DNA from 2 places in the Lysinibacillus sp. CD3-6 genome. Region 1 is predicted to be linked to the other one. Evidence: riboswitches for the same ligand, from Rfam matches in the RefSeq annotation. Region 1 holds a riboswitch; the other holds the start of a gene.
What was found. A riboswitch is a leader RNA that binds a small molecule or an ion and turns the genes downstream of it on or off. The one in region 1 is predicted to bind thiamine pyrophosphate.

Region 1 (7,797 bases):
TGTGTTGCCGCCTTTAGCTGGTAGCTTATACTTTCCTTTTACATAGTCTACTAATATCCATACATTTGGCACTAGCTGTTGTTGTACAGGTGTCAATGCTTCGAAGGCTGTTTTTACTGCTTGTACATCGTGCGTCGTAGATGTTTTTGGTGATAAAGCTGCAATGGCATTTTCGACTTCTTTGGCAGCGCTTTTATCCATCGTAACGACGTGTTCAGCATCTAGTAAAAGCTGTTCAATACCTGTAGGCAAAGAAACGTTTGAGAATTTTCTTAATGCATTATACTCTGCGCGAGCTTCAGCTACATCTTTATGGAAGCTAAGACGAGAGGAATTTAATAGTTGAATTTTATTTACAACTTTATCAATTGAAGTATTTGGTGTAATCGATGACGTCAATATTCTTTGTGTTTCAGCGCTGACAAAAGTTTTTTGGGCAGCATTCAACGTGTTGTACCAATCTCTCGTTTCAATAACATTTTGATAATAGTTAACAGAAGTAGAGTCGACAGATGCCAATTTTTCTTCGATTTGTGCGGCTAGTCTACGATAATTTACTCTTGTTTGTTGGTGATTTGATAGCGTCGAGTAATTTGTAACATATTGTTTTTCAGTTTCTGTTAAAGCATTGTAGGCTTTAATTGCCGCCTCTAAGTAAGCCTGAAACGCAAATGATGTATCATTAATGTTCGAAATAAGCTGTATAACATTCTGCACATTGGAATTATAGTAATAATTATTATTGTATATGTATGCCGTCTTTGCATGTGTCGAAGTATCGGCAGCCGATGCAGACGTTATAGGTGTAGTATAAATAAGGGATGGAACGGCTACTAGAGCAAGCAAGGCTAGGCTTTTTTTATGTTTCATACGGGCAAACCTCCTATTTTAATAATATTAATTTTATCATAGCTTAAGGATTTTTTATGCATATTTTAGGTTAATAGGTAAAAAGGTTGTTCGTTTTTTATAACGTACTATATCATAAATACTAAAGGGAGAGTTGCCGAAACTGTTGGAGTTATAAAGAGAGCAGGTATTATCTTAGATATATAAGCTTTTATCTATAGGCATTTAGAATGTAGTTATTCCAAATGCCTATAGAAGTTTAACGAATAGAATAATAACAAAATTTAGTATAAATGGATGTATGTATCAATTTATTGTCTAAAAATAGTGAATTTTAATAGAAAATTTTAATTGTCTTGGTAAAATAAGATTGTTTTTTGTTGTGAAACATAGGTCCATACATTATTATTGTTTAATGAAAATGGAGGTGTTGGTATGAAAAAATCCAAAAGTATAGCTTTAAAACTCTCATCTTTAATAATAGGGTTATTTATCGTGTTATTTATTGCTTATACATTGGTAACAAGTATGATTCTTTATAATCAGAGTATACATGATTCAGAAGACGCAACGCTGCAAAATGCAGAACTATCAGCAGCAAATATGAGCGAGCGGTTTAAGAAAGTAAATGATACATTACAAACGACAAAACGAATTGTTCAAACAATGCAAGGCAAGGGTGAACTATCGACAGAGGATGTAATGGATATATTACAAAATAACCTAGACGACAATAAGGATTTACTAGGTGTAGGGGCTATTTTAGAAAATAACACAGTGAAAATTGCGCCAACTGTAGACACTGCTTTAGTTGACCAACAAAATCGCTTTATACCTTATTTAACAAGAGGGAAAGACCAAACTATTATTAATCCTGTAGTTGGGCTTGATGAAAAAAATGGTGCTGAATGGTATCGAATCCCAAAAGAAGAAGGTCGTGCGATTTTAACGGAACCGTATGAATTTAATGTAAATGGTAATACCATTTCAATGACGACTATTGCAGTACCACTAGTTAATAGTAAAGGTACATATTTCGGTGTTTTATCGGCCACTTTATCTATCGATTTTTTAAAGGAATTAGCCAATTCTATTGAGCCTGAAGGTGGTTACGCAGGCATAATTACAGATCAAGGTATGTTAACAGTTAATAGTATTAACGAAAAGTTAGATGGGACCAATATGCAGGACGCTATTGATTGGAAAACTGTTAAACAGTCCATGGACAATGGTGTAGCAGATAGTCTTTATGTAGATTCCAAGCAACTTGGCGAAAAATCATATAACGCCTTTGCTCCAATGAAGTTAGAAAATATCGATGAAGTATGGACCGTACAATTAGTTTTACCTAAAACGAAAATATTAGAAACGTATAATAAAGTTCTCATCGTTACGATTGTAGCTGCAATAATTATGGTTGTTTTAATGGCTGCTGCCAGTGCGATGTTTATCTTTAAACAGTTAAAGCCTTTGAAAGTTTTACGAGCATCCATTGAAACGGCTGCAGAAGGCGATTTAACGAAAAAAATAGACGAAAAACATATCAAATCAGATGAAATTGGTGCTGTTGCATTAGCCTATAATAATATGCTGGACAAAACGAATGATGCTATACATACAGTGCTAAATTCTTCTACAATACTTAATCAATCATCACATAATGTGAATGAAGCATTTAATGAAATTGTCGCCTCTAATCAGGAAGTATCTGTAGCTATCAATGAAATTGCGCAAGGTGCTTCGAAACAATCAGAGGATACGGAAGAAACGAATTATCGAATGATTGATTTATCTGAGCAAATTGACGCAATAACAATGCTTTCCAAGCAAATGGATGCACTGTCGATAAAAACAAAAGCTTCTACAGAGCAGGGCATGAAAGAAGTTGAAAGTTTACGTGACCGAAATGCTGAAACGAACGAAATGAATGTCCGTATTCAAGGTCAGATGGAATCCTTATCTAGTAACATCAGAAATATCAACCAAATTATTGTCTCTATTCAAGGAATAACGGAGCAAACTAACTTATTAGCATTAAATGCAAGTATTGAGGCTGCTCGTGCGGGAGAGCATGGAAAAGGCTTTGCAGTTGTAGCAGAAGAAGTTCGTAAACTAGCGGAACAGTCTAAAAACGAAACAGAGATTATTAAGAAAACTGTAACTAGCATTCTAGAAGACGCAAATCAAACGGTGTCTGTTATCGCTTCAAATGCAGATTTAATGCAAGCTCAAAATGAATCAGTGCAAAATACAGAGCTAGCTTTTAAAGATAATAATGAGCTTTCTCATTCTATTGCAACGTCAATTAATGAGTTATTATCAAACCTTTCACAAATGCTAGAGCAAAAAGATCAGGCAATTACAGCAATTCAAAGTATTTCTGCCGTTTCAGAGGAAACTGCGGCTTCTGCAGAGCAAGTAAGTGCATCTGCTGTGGATCAACAGGCAGAAATGCAAAAGGTTGCAGAATCTATTAATAATATGAACCAAATCTCTAAAGAACTACAAGAAGTCGTGAACCGATTTAAACTTGCTTAATGATTTTTAAATTGTAGTAGGTAGTAGGAATCGCCGATAAAATCATGGAAATCGCCGATAGACGTGGAGGAATCGCCGATACTTCTTCGGAAATCGCCGATACCCTGTGGGAAATCGCCGATAAAACTTCTTTAATATCCTTTGTAGATAAGTTGAGATTGAGGCTGTCCTTTTCTAAGGACAGCCTCTTTTTATAGCAACAGCTTGAGCCGAGAGTGGCATTGACCTAGTTTGCGAACAGTTTTACTATAGAAAGATGAAAGGGGGTCGCCTCACATGATGTATCTCGGTATGATTTTCTTTAAAATTGTTGCACCTATTTTGGTGTTGCTTGTACTTGGTGCGTTTTTACAAAAGAAATTTCAATTTAACTTAAAAGCACTATCTCAGCTTATTACATATTGTTTTATGCCAGCAGCTGTGTTTGTAAATTTATATGAAACAAGTGTGGAACTATCGGTGCTAGGTGAAGTGGCGCTATTTATTGTGCTTTTTATTGGGAGTCAGATGTTGCTTGGTCACTTTATAGCTAAGGGACTAGGCTTAAAGAAAACCGAGGCAGCTGTATTTAAAAATAGTGTTGTCCTTATTAACTCTGGCAACTATGGTATTCCAGTGGCACAAATGATTTTTGTGACACAACCAATTGGGGTGGCAATTCAAGTTATTCTCGTTATTTTTCAAAATGTAACGACCTATACATATGGTTTATATAATTTAATTTCTTCAACAAAGTCAGGCATGGCCATTGTGAAGGACTTTCTAAAAATGCCGATTATTCATGCGCTCATTATAGGTGTAGCAATGAATTTCTTTAATATTGGCATTCCCCAATTTATTCGTATTCCAATTGACCACGTTGCTGATGGATTTATCGCTGTTGCTCTTATTACGCTTGGTGCACAGCTATCTCAGCTTGAAATTAAATCAATGTTCAATAAAACTGTGTTTGTCAGCTGTTTTACACGTTTAGTAGTAGGACCTGCCGTTGCATTACTTATAATTTTTGTTCTCGGCTTAGAGGGTGTTGTGGCCCAATCGCTCTTTATTGCAAGTGCATTCCCAACGTCGCGTAATAGCTCGAGTTTAGCGCTTGAATATGATTTAGGGTCAGAAACCGCTGCACAAACAGTGCTTTTTTCGACGATTGTTAGCTGTATTACAGTAACAATTGTAATTTATTTGGCAGAAATGCTTTTTACTTAATGACTTCCATCTATTAGGAATATCTGTTACACTAGCATCAAACTGAATAGCTTAACTAGGGGAGTCCGATGAGTCGGGCTGAGAGGGAAACGCATTGAGGTTTCTTGACCCTTTGGACCTGATCTGGCTCATACCAGCGTGGGAAAGTTAATGAACTTCGCACTCCTTATACTTTGCGATAAATGTAACCTTACATGTACAGCCGGATCCAATATTTTTTGGATTCGGCTTTTTGTTTGTAATGCTACTTGTTGGAGTGGGCTAGATTCGGTCCTTTTCATAATTTACGAAAAAGGGAGCGGAATAGTAAATGACAACAGTTAGCGAAAAAAACATGAACATTATGACAAGCTTTGACGGGAGTAAAAAAGTATATTTAGAAGGAACACGACCAGATATTTTAGTGCCAATGCGTGAAATTAAGCTAAGCCCCACAACAGGTAGCTTTGGTGAAGAGGAGAATGCACCAGTAAGGGTATATGATACGAGTGGCCCTTATACAGATCCTACTTACAAAGTGGATATAACAAAAGGTTTGCCAGCTTTGCGTAGTGCGTGGATTAAAGAACGGGGCGATGTAGAGGAGTACGAGGGACGTACCATTAAGCCTGAGGATAATGGCTTCCGCAACGCGGATGACCCGCGCATAAAGGAAAATGTTTTTCCGAACCTTTCTCGCAAACCTTTACGTGCGAAAAAAGGCCGCAATGTGACTCAACTGCATTATGCAAGACAAGGAATTATTACTCCAGAAATGGAATTTGTGGCGATTCGTGAAAATTTAAAACCTGAATTTGTTCGTGCGGAAATTGCTGCGGGCCGTGCTATCATGCCATCTAATATCAATCATCCAGAGGCAGAACCGATGATTATCGGTCGTAACTTCCATGTAAAAATTAACGCTAATATTGGGAATTCAGCAGTAACCTCATCCATCGCTGAGGAAGTTGAAAAAATGACATGGGCAACACGATGGGGTGCTGATAATATTATGGATTTATCTACTGGTAAGCACATTCATACAACTCGTGAATGGATTATTCGGAATGCCGCTGTGCCTGTTGGAACAGTACCCATTTATCAGGCGCTTGAAAAGGTAAATGGCGTTGCCGAGGATTTAACGTGGGAGGTGTATCGGGACACGCTAATCGAGCAGGCTGAACAAGGGGTTGATTACTTCACGATTCACGCAGGTGTGTTGCTGCGCTATGTACCGCTTACAGCTAATCGTGTAACGGGCATTGTATCGCGGGGAGGCTCGATTATGGCACAGTGGTGTCTATTCCATCATCAAGAAAACTTCTTATATACTCATTTTGAAGAGATTTGTGACATTATGAAAACATATGATGTAGCCTTTTCATTAGGGGATGGTTTACGACCTGGCTCAATTGCAGATGCCAATGACGAGGCGCAGTTCGCAGAGCTTGAAACGCTAGGGGAGTTAACGCAAATTGCGTGGAAGCACGATGTACAAGTGATGGTAGAGGGACCTGGGCATGTGCCAATGCATCTTATTAAGGAAAATATGGACAAGCAATTGGAAGTTTGTAAAGAAGCACCGTTTTATACATTGGGTCCTCTCACAACAGATATTGCGCCTGGCTATGATCACATTACGTCAGCAATTGGTGCTGCAATGATTGGCTGGTTTGGAACAGCCATGCTGTGCTATGTAACACCGAAGGAACATTTAGGGTTACCAAATAGAGAAGATGTTCGTGTAGGTGTTATCACATATAAAATTGCGGCACATGCAGCGGATTTAGCTAAAGGTCATCCTGGTGCCCAGCAGCGAGATGACGCTCTTTCAAAGGCTCGCTTTGAGTTTCGTTGGCGTGATCAATTTAATTTATCGTTAGATCCAGAGCGAGCTGTAGAATATCATGATGAGACTTTACCAGCAGAAGGAGCAAAAACGGCACATTTTTGCTCGATGTGTGGTCCTAAGTTTTGCAGTATGAGAATTTCTCAAGATATTCGTAACTATGCGAAAGAAAAAGATTTAAATACGACAGAAGCTATTCATCAAGGGATGCAGGAAAAGGCAAAAGAATTTCAAGACGCTGGGAGCAGACTATATCAGTGATAAAGAACTAGAAACTAGAGCACGGTAGTTGAAGCGAAAAGTATTCATCGGAGCGGATAACCATTTTTACGGCAAAAAAGTGTTAGATTGATGGCAATCAATCTAACACTTTTTCTTTTTTGCCTGCTTTTAGACTTTAAATTTATTGATCTCTTCTTGAAGGGTTATTGCCTCATCACTTAATGATTTCGCAACATCGTTAACCTCTTGAATGATTGCTGCCTGCTCTTGAATGGCAGCAGCTATTAATTCAGATTGCTGGGCCGCATTTTTTGCCACGGATGACATTTCGTTAACTGATGCAGCAACCTCCTCTGTAGCTGCAGAAATTTGCTGTGTGGAAGCGGAAACGTCTTCGATTTCATATGCCATATGTTCAATGGCGTCCATTATTTTATTAAAAGCCGTTTGGGCATCATGAATGTAAGTAACGCCTTCATCAACTTTTTGCACTGTTACGCCCACTGCCTTCTCTACTTCTCTTGTGTTTTGCTGAATATTTGTAGTTAAATTGATAATTTGGTTAGCGGATATTTTGGACTCTTCAGCAAGCTTACGTACTTCATCAGCTACGACTGCAAAGCCTTGCCCGTGTTCGCCTGCTCGTGCAGCTTCGATGGCTGCATTAAGGGCGAGTAGGTTAGTTTGATCGGTAATATCAGTAATAACTTTTGTAATATTTTCAATTTCAGCTGATTGTGTACTTAACTGTTTAATAAGTTCATTCGTCTTATCTGAGGATTGCTGAATAACCATCATTTGACTTTCAGTTGTTTGTAACATTTTCTCACCGTTATTTGCAACACTTTGTGTATCGACTGCCTTCGAATGGAGCATTTGCGTTGCTTCAGCGATGCGTTGAACACCGCGAGCAGTTTCGTCCATGGCACTAGAGGTTTCCTGACCTGTAATGACAGCTTGGTTACCGTCCTTTGCCATCAATTGTATACGCTTTGCAATGTCGCTAGAAGATAAAGAAACTTCATCAGTGCTTGCCGATAATTCTGCTGAGCTAGAAGTAGTATACTCAACATTTTTTGCAACATTATTAATAAGCGAGCGTAAATTAAATTTCATGACATTAAATGAGTTCGCTAAATTTCGAATTTCATCTT
Region 2 (7,797 bases), 870 kb from region 1:
TTTGGTAGTCGTGTTATGCGTGATAGTGGATTACATATAGTAGGTCAGTTCACAAAAGAACATTCGCCTATCGTACTAAACGACGCGTTCGGTGAGGTGCATTTTCATCTTGTACCGTTTGCAGAGCCAGCCTCCGTCCGTACTATTTTAGAAGATGATACGATTCAATCACATCAAGATGCGATGCAAAAAATTATCGCACATATTAAACAAACGATGGATACAACAAAGCGGAATGTATTTATTGGACATGCCTTTGTTACGAAATACGGCTATGAGGAAGAAAACACGAGTGATTCAGAACGCCCACTCTCTATAGGTGGTTCTGATTGCGTCGATGCAGCGCTATTTAAACATTTCAACTATACGGCACTTGGACATCTTCATAAATCCCATTTTGTATTGAATGAATCGATTCGATATGCAGGTTCGCCATTAAAGTACTCGTTGTCTGAACATCTACATGAAAAAGGCTTTTTAATTGTAGATTTAGATGCAAGTGGGCACGTTGAAGTCACTAAACAAAAATTAGTGCCAAGACGTGATCTACGAGTGGTAGAGGGCTCGATGGACGATTTATTAAAACGCCCACCATGCGAAGATTATGTTTTTGTGCGTTTAACAGATACGACGCCAGTTGCTTCACCGATGGAGCGAATTCGTACTGTATTTCCACATGCGATGCATATTGAACGAAAGGCGTCTCGCATGCAAGAAGACCGTGAAATACAAGCAATTGATATAGAAAAAGTAGAGGATATTGATTTATTCCGTGGCTTTTATGCTGATATTTTGGGTGAACAGCCCGATGCAGATACTGAGCGTCTATTTATAGAAATGTTACAGGAATTATTAGATGAGGAACGGGAGGCAGTGCGATGAAACCACTCAAGTTAACGATTACTGCTTTCGGACCTTATAAACATACAGAGGTTATTGATTTCCAACAGCTTGGTGAGTATCGGTTATTTGCTATATCAGGCAAAACGGGTGCTGGCAAAACGACAATCTTTGATGCCATTTGTTATGCACTCTATGGATCAGGGAGCGGAGAGGACCGTCAGGATACAGCAATGCTTCGAAGCGGTTTTGCTGCAGATGATGTATATACTTCAGTAGAATTAGTTTTTGAAATGAGAGGTAAAGTCTATCAAATTGTACGGCAGCCTGGTCATATTAAAGCAAAAAATAAAAGCGTTACAGGTAAAAAAGTTGAGTTAGCAGAAATGAAGGACGGTAAACTTGACTTTAGTATTGTAGAGAAGCAGCAAACAAATGAAGTAGATAAAAAGTTGTTGGAAATTATAGGGCTAACAAAAGATCAATTTAGTCAAATTGTAATGTTGCCTCAAGGAGAGTTTCGCAAACTTTTAACATCAGACTCTACCAATAAAGAAGTCATTTTACGTAAAATATTTAAAACAGATCGTTTCAGTGCGATGACTAAAAAGCTGGATATAAAAAGGAAAGAAGCAGAAAAGGATTTAGAACATGCCCAGCAATTAAAAGAGCACTTACTGGGGCAAATTGCAGGCGTTTTACCAGAGCGACCATCAACACTGTTTACTTGTATAAACAATAATACAGACAATATGCATCAGCTAAAAAATGCTCTAGAAGAGGAGCAATTCTATTATAATGCTAGTATTCGAACGGAACAAATGCGCTATGAAGAAGCTTATGCCAATCATCAAAAAGAACAAGAATATTACAGTATGGCAAAAGCGCTTAACGAACAATTTGATCAACAGGCACAACGACAAGCACGTTTGCAATTGCTGATGCAGCAACGAGAAAAATATACTTCGATGGAACAAGAAATACAGTTAGCGGAGCAAGCAAATCGTCTCATTATGCTCGAACAACAGTGTGTGGACTTGCGGACAGAACAAAATCGTAAAGAACAGCTTTATCAGCAGGCTACAATTAATCATCACAATGCAGTAGAACAGCTAAAGAAAGTGCAACAATTGTATACAGAGGAAGAAGCAAAAGAGCCAGAGCGTCAGCACATATTGCAACAGGAAATAGAGCTACTAGCGTTGGTGCCGAAATTTGAAGCATTTGAAAGTACCCAGCAAAATTTGGGGATAATTGAACAGCTTGTTGAAAGTTCAAAACGTGCAGTAGCTGATAATCTTGCTATTTTAGAAAAAGAACAGATGCTAGTTCGGCAATTAACCGCAACAATTGAGCAATATGAAAAGCAGATGGAACCTTATGCAGGCTATTTAGAACAGCTTCCTATACTTAAAGAACAAGTAACACTATTAGCTCAAATTGAAAAATATGAGCGAGCGTGTAAGGAAGCTGAGCGAGCTATGAATAATGCCCATGAGCAATACCAAGAAAGTAAGCAAGCGCTTCAAACAAAAGAGCAACAATGGATTACGGGACAGGCTAGCATATTAGCCGCTAAGTTGAAGGACGGAGATCCATGCCCTGTTTGCGGTAGTACAACACATCAACTCACACATAGAGAACCGTTAGAAGTAGTAGATGAAGCAGAGCTAGAATCTTTACGAACGATGACCAATGCAATGGAGCGTAAATATTTGGAGCAAGATGCGACGTTAAAAACAACTAAACAACTGCTTCAAGAGGCAACAGAGCAATTAAATGCTTATCATATTTCAATAGATAATCGATTAGAACTGACATCTTCTTTACATTTTATTGAACAACAAGTTACAGTTTTAAAAATAGTGAAGGATCAACTGTCTGTCGCACGAACTAAGCTAAAGGGACAACACGAAAAAAATGAACAGCTTCAACAAAAACAACTACAATTAGAGCAACATTTTGCAGAGCAGTCGAAAGAGTTAATAAAACAGCAAGCGATTGTAGAAGAACAGCAAAAGCAAATTCCGAAACACATACAGTCATTACAAGCGTTAAAACAAACGATTGCAGATGTAGGTTCGCAAAAAATGGCGTTACAGTCAGCTTGGAACGCGATTCAGCAAAATTTACAGGCGACTAAGGAAGCAACAAATAAGGCTTCTATGACAGAAGAACTTGCAAAAACAGCCTATGAGGAATTGCTAAATAAACTGAATGAAAAGCGTGAACAGTTTTTAGTAAGCATGAAAGATGTGGGGTTTGCAGCCTATGAAGAATACGCTGCTGCAAAGCGAAGTGATAGTGAAATCGAAGACTTACGGAAAGCATGTCGTGATTATGCCTTACAATCACATTCCTTACAGCAACAAATTGCAGATGGAGCAAAGCATCTTGAAGGAAAAGAAAAGCAAAATCTAGAGGAATTAGAGGAAAAGCTTGAGATGCTCCGTGCCACATATGAGGAAGCATTTAAAACTTTGCAACAGACGCAAAGCTATGCAAAGGCATGTGCTGATTTTATTGTTAAAGTAGAGGATACTGCAAAGGAAATACGTGTACTTGAACAAGAGGCAGGACGTGTAAAAGAGCTTTACACAGTGTTGAATGGCCAAAATCCGAAAAAACTTTCCTTTGAGCGATATATTCAAATTAATTATTTAGATAAAATCACTGCAGCAGCAAATATCCGATTATTCCACTTATCCAATGGACAGTTTGAATTGCGCCGTTCAGATCGATTAGAGAAGCATGCGAAGCAAAGTGGACTTGGCTTGGATGTCTATGATGCGTACACAGACCAATTAAGAGATGTTAAAACATTATCAGGTGGGGAGAAGTTTAATGCATCATTAAGTCTTGCATTAGGTATGGCGGATGTAATTCAAAGCTTCCAAGGTAATATTCGTATCGAAACAATGTTTATCGACGAGGGCTTCGGTTCATTAGATGAGGAAGCGTTAAATAAAGCAATTGACACGCTAATTGATTTACAAGACTCTGGAAGAATGATTGGCGTTATTTCACATGTAGCTGAGTTGAAAGCTGCAATGCCTGCAGTATTACACGTCGAAAAAACGTTGAGCGGACATAGCACAACCCATTTTGAAGTAAAATAAGTGCCAGGCACTCAAACATAGTAAAAACCCACGAAGACTCCTGCGGCTTACATTGTGCCTACTGGAAAGCGATGTGGGTTTTTACGTTATAGGAGCCCATTGGCTATTATTTTTTGTGTGTCGTTACGTTAGGTGTTGTTCCTTTTTTTGCTGCGACCACTTTTTTGACAATCGGAATAACGATGGGCGCTAATTTTATTGCAGTTTTAACTACCTTCGATACTTTCATGAATACGACAGCTCCTTAATACTAAAAATTTTTAACGAATAACTCGTACAGCTTGAACAATATTCCAAATGACAATGCCTAATGAAACTAGTAAATAAATGCCAAAAGATACAAACCATATGATAATAAATGTATTCCCATTAGAAGAAGGATCAAACGTGTTCAATGATATTGTAGAAAATACAAAGACGATAAAGAAAATGATACCGAAGATAAATGGTATTAAGTGAGATATAAGTGCTCTAATGGAATGTCTCTTGACATCACTATCTTTTGATACAAAATAAACGATTACTGGAACGATAAATGGTGCAAAAAAAATACTGAGATAACTAAAGGCAGATAAAATTTTTTGATTCTCCATAGTAGTCCCTCCTTTTAAATTATTTACGCATAGAAAACGCGAAAGTTTCAAAAAAATTAATGTGGAAAAGGTTGTAATTGCATAAGGGTTTACGTACAATGAGGATGTTCAACAAAATAATAAGATGTAACGACCACAAGGGGAGCTGATGATGTCAGCTGAGACTGGGCACGTAATGCCTTTACTCTTCGAACCTGTAAGTTAACGCTTGCGTAGGGATGTGGATAGAAACCGACACTTTTACGATGTGAGGCTCTGTCCTGGCATCGTTTTTTTATGCCAGTTGACATGCATATCAAAAAGATTTCTATTCCTGCTCTTGTATCCTACATCGGAACAAAGGAGAGAATAATAAAATGGACAAAAAAAGATTACTCATGTTGATGGAAATTGCAATTTTTGCAGCGCTAGGACTTGTACTCGATCAAGTTTCTTTTAAAGTATGGGCGCAAGGTGGCTCCGTAAGCCTAGTAATGATACCGATCATCTTAATGGCATTACGTTGGGGGCTCTTAGCTGGACTAACAACAGGTTTACTAATTGGAGTTATGCAAACGATGTTTGGCGCTTATATTGTGCATTGGCTACAAGGCTTACTAGATTACGGTGTAGCATTTACGGTCGTTGGTTTAGCGGCAGTAGTACGTGGACCTATATTTAAAGCGACAGCCGCTTTGAACAAAAAGAAAATGGCCCTTTACATTGTAATCGGTACAGTATTAGCAGGTTTCCTACGTTATTTAGCCCATACAATTGCAGGGGCTGTATTTTTTGCAGAATATGCAGGCGAGCAAAACGCATGGATTTATTCAATCATATACAATGGAACATACATGCTTCCAGCAACAATATTAACAGCGATCGTTGGTGTGATATTATTTACAGCTGCACCCCAATTAATGCAACGAAAATCATAAACACGATAAGACTGTCCCAAAAGTGAAAATAGTATGCTAAGTGTAACTTAGTGTGCTATTTTTTTTTATATTTCAAGACAATTGGGTCGCTGTTGTTAGTACCAGAACTTCTAAAAGGGTCTGTTTTTTACTTGTCTGGTACTTATGAAATAATGTTAGCATAGAATAATTAAAGCGTTTGGCGTTATGGACATATAAAGTTATGTTATATTAATGAATAGATATTAGATGAAAGGGACGTTATAAATGATTGTAAAAACGCAAGAAGAAATTGAAGCCTTTAAAAAAATTGGTCGCATTTGTGCAGAAATTCGTGAGGCAATGAAAGTAGCTACAAAACCTGGTGTGACAACACTTGAATTAGATGAAATTGCAGGCCGTATGTTTGCTGAAGCAGGAGCTATTTCTGGTCCTAAAGGTGAATATGATTTCCCAGGATACACATGTATTAGTGTGAATGAGGAAGTTGCCCATGGTATTCCAGGACAACGAGTTATTAAAGAAGGGGATATTGTCAATATTGACGTATCAGGTTCTCTAAATGGCTATTTTGCAGATACAGGTATTTCATTTGTAGTAGGTGAAGGGTACGAAGATAAGGAAAAACTTTGCCGCGTAGCAAAAAGTGCCTTTGACCGCGCTATGACAAAAGTAAAAGCTGGTTCTAAATTAAACCAAATTGGGAAAGCTGTAGAGCGTGAAGCTTATGCAAACGATTTAACTGTCATTATGAATTTAACAGGTCATGGTTTAGGGCGTTCATTGCATGATGAGCCAAACCATATTTTAAATTATTACGATGCTTGGGATTCAACAATTATGAAAGAAGGAATGGTGCTAGCTGTTGAGCCGTTTATATCAGCGAAGGCAGAACATATTGTTGAAGCTGGTGATGGCTGGACATTCGTTACACCTGACAAATCATTAGTTGCCCAAATTGAGCATTCTATTATTGTTACAAAAGACAAACCAATCATTTTAACTTCGTTAGATGAAGCATAAAATAAAGGCTAGATGAAAAAGCAGTTTACCGATTTATTTTCGGTAAGCTGCTTTTTTTTTAACAAATAGGATACCAACAATTAGGACACCACATAAAAATAATGCCGCTGTCGTCACAAGTAATTCATCAAGATGATTATGGAGCGCAATACCAATAAATGCCCAAATAAACACGCTAGGATAGACAATGTCGTAATAATGGTAACGAATATGTAAGGCGATAGCTACACTGATTGACAGTAAAATAACTGCCCAAAGTGGGTTGCTAAGTCCAAAACCATGCCATCCATAAGATGTTAATGTAAAACTTGCATTTGTCATCATGATAAATGTAGACCAGGCAAAATAAAGTGATATGGGTAGTCGGCCAGATAAAGTATTATTTGTATACGGATAAGTACTATAAAGTAAAAATAAGTACAATACTAATATGACAGAGCAGCAAATAAAGACTATGAATAATTCATAATGCCAAAATAAAATAGAGAGCGCCTGTAATATGCAAACATTGCTAAAGAGAACAGTCTGTTTAATAGATGTCTTTTGAAAATTCATAACTAACCAATAAGCAAGTAAAATGTAAATTAATATCCATATCATATAACTAATATTAATAGGTGCAAACATTACGGGAAAACGATTTGAGATTTCTAACGAAGATTGACCATTTATTTTTATAAAATAGGATGAAAAGGTTAGGATGAGTGAGACAATAAAGGTTATTGTCATTAAAATAATCTTAGGCAAGGCTTCCTCTCCCTTCGTGTTAAATTGTATAGGGAAAAGACAAATAAGTATATGACTGTCACATAATATCTATTTCATTATAGCGGAAAACCCTTACAATGTATCAATGAATTTGCTTTAAAAAAACTACAATTTACCATTTGAATATGCATCCAAATATTTCTTTAGTACAATAGAAATAACCAATTTGAAGGAGTGAAATTTTTATGGCCCAAAATCTTAAAAATCTTGACCTATCGATTGAACTAGACAAAAAACTGTATAAAAAGAAATTAAAAGTACTTCAATATGAAATGTTAAATGCACAGCAATTTTTACTAAACAATAAAATCGGACTTATTCTAGTATTTGAAGGAATGGATGCAGCGGGTAAGGGTGGTGCTATTAAACGTCTGATTGAACGTGTAGACCCAAGAGGTTATATAGTCCATCCAATTTCAGCTCCACAGCCTCACGAACTACGCTATAACTACTTGCAACGCTTTTGGAGAAAGTTACCACAGCATGGACAAATCGCTATATTCGATCGTTCTTGGTATGGACGAGTGCTCGTAGAGCGTATTGAAGGATTTGCAACTA

Region 2: linked by a shared signal. The riboswitch ahead of thiT (energy-coupled thiamine transporter ThiT) and the one ahead of thiC (phosphomethylpyrimidine synthase ThiC) in region 1 are both predicted to bind thiamine pyrophosphate.

Annotation. Positions count from the first base shown of each region.
Region 1 is NZ_CP085880.1:218,678-226,474, forward strand. It holds gene FH508_RS01015 (hypothetical protein) at 1-870, opposite strand, end outside; gene FH508_RS01020 (methyl-accepting chemotaxis protein) at 1,285-3,387, shown strand; gene FH508_RS01025 (AEC family transporter) at 3,664-4,593, shown strand; TPP riboswitch at 4,641-4,755, shown strand; gene thiC (phosphomethylpyrimidine synthase ThiC) at 4,904-6,682, shown strand; gene FH508_RS01035 (methyl-accepting chemotaxis protein) at 6,812-7,797, opposite strand, start outside.
Region 2 is NZ_CP085880.1:4,161,522-4,169,318, reverse strand. It holds gene FH508_RS20740 (exonuclease SbcCD subunit D) at 1-882, shown strand, start outside; gene FH508_RS20735 (AAA family ATPase) at 879-3,959, shown strand; gene FH508_RS23995 (hypothetical protein) at 4,066-4,188, opposite strand; gene FH508_RS20730 (magnetosome magnetite crystal formation protein family) at 4,220-4,552, opposite strand; TPP riboswitch at 4,681-4,788, shown strand; gene thiT (energy-coupled thiamine transporter ThiT) at 4,909-5,469, shown strand; gene map (type I methionyl aminopeptidase) at 5,716-6,471, shown strand; gene FH508_RS20715 (hypothetical protein) at 6,505-7,218, opposite strand; gene FH508_RS20710 (polyphosphate kinase 2 family protein) at 7,425-7,797, shown strand, end outside.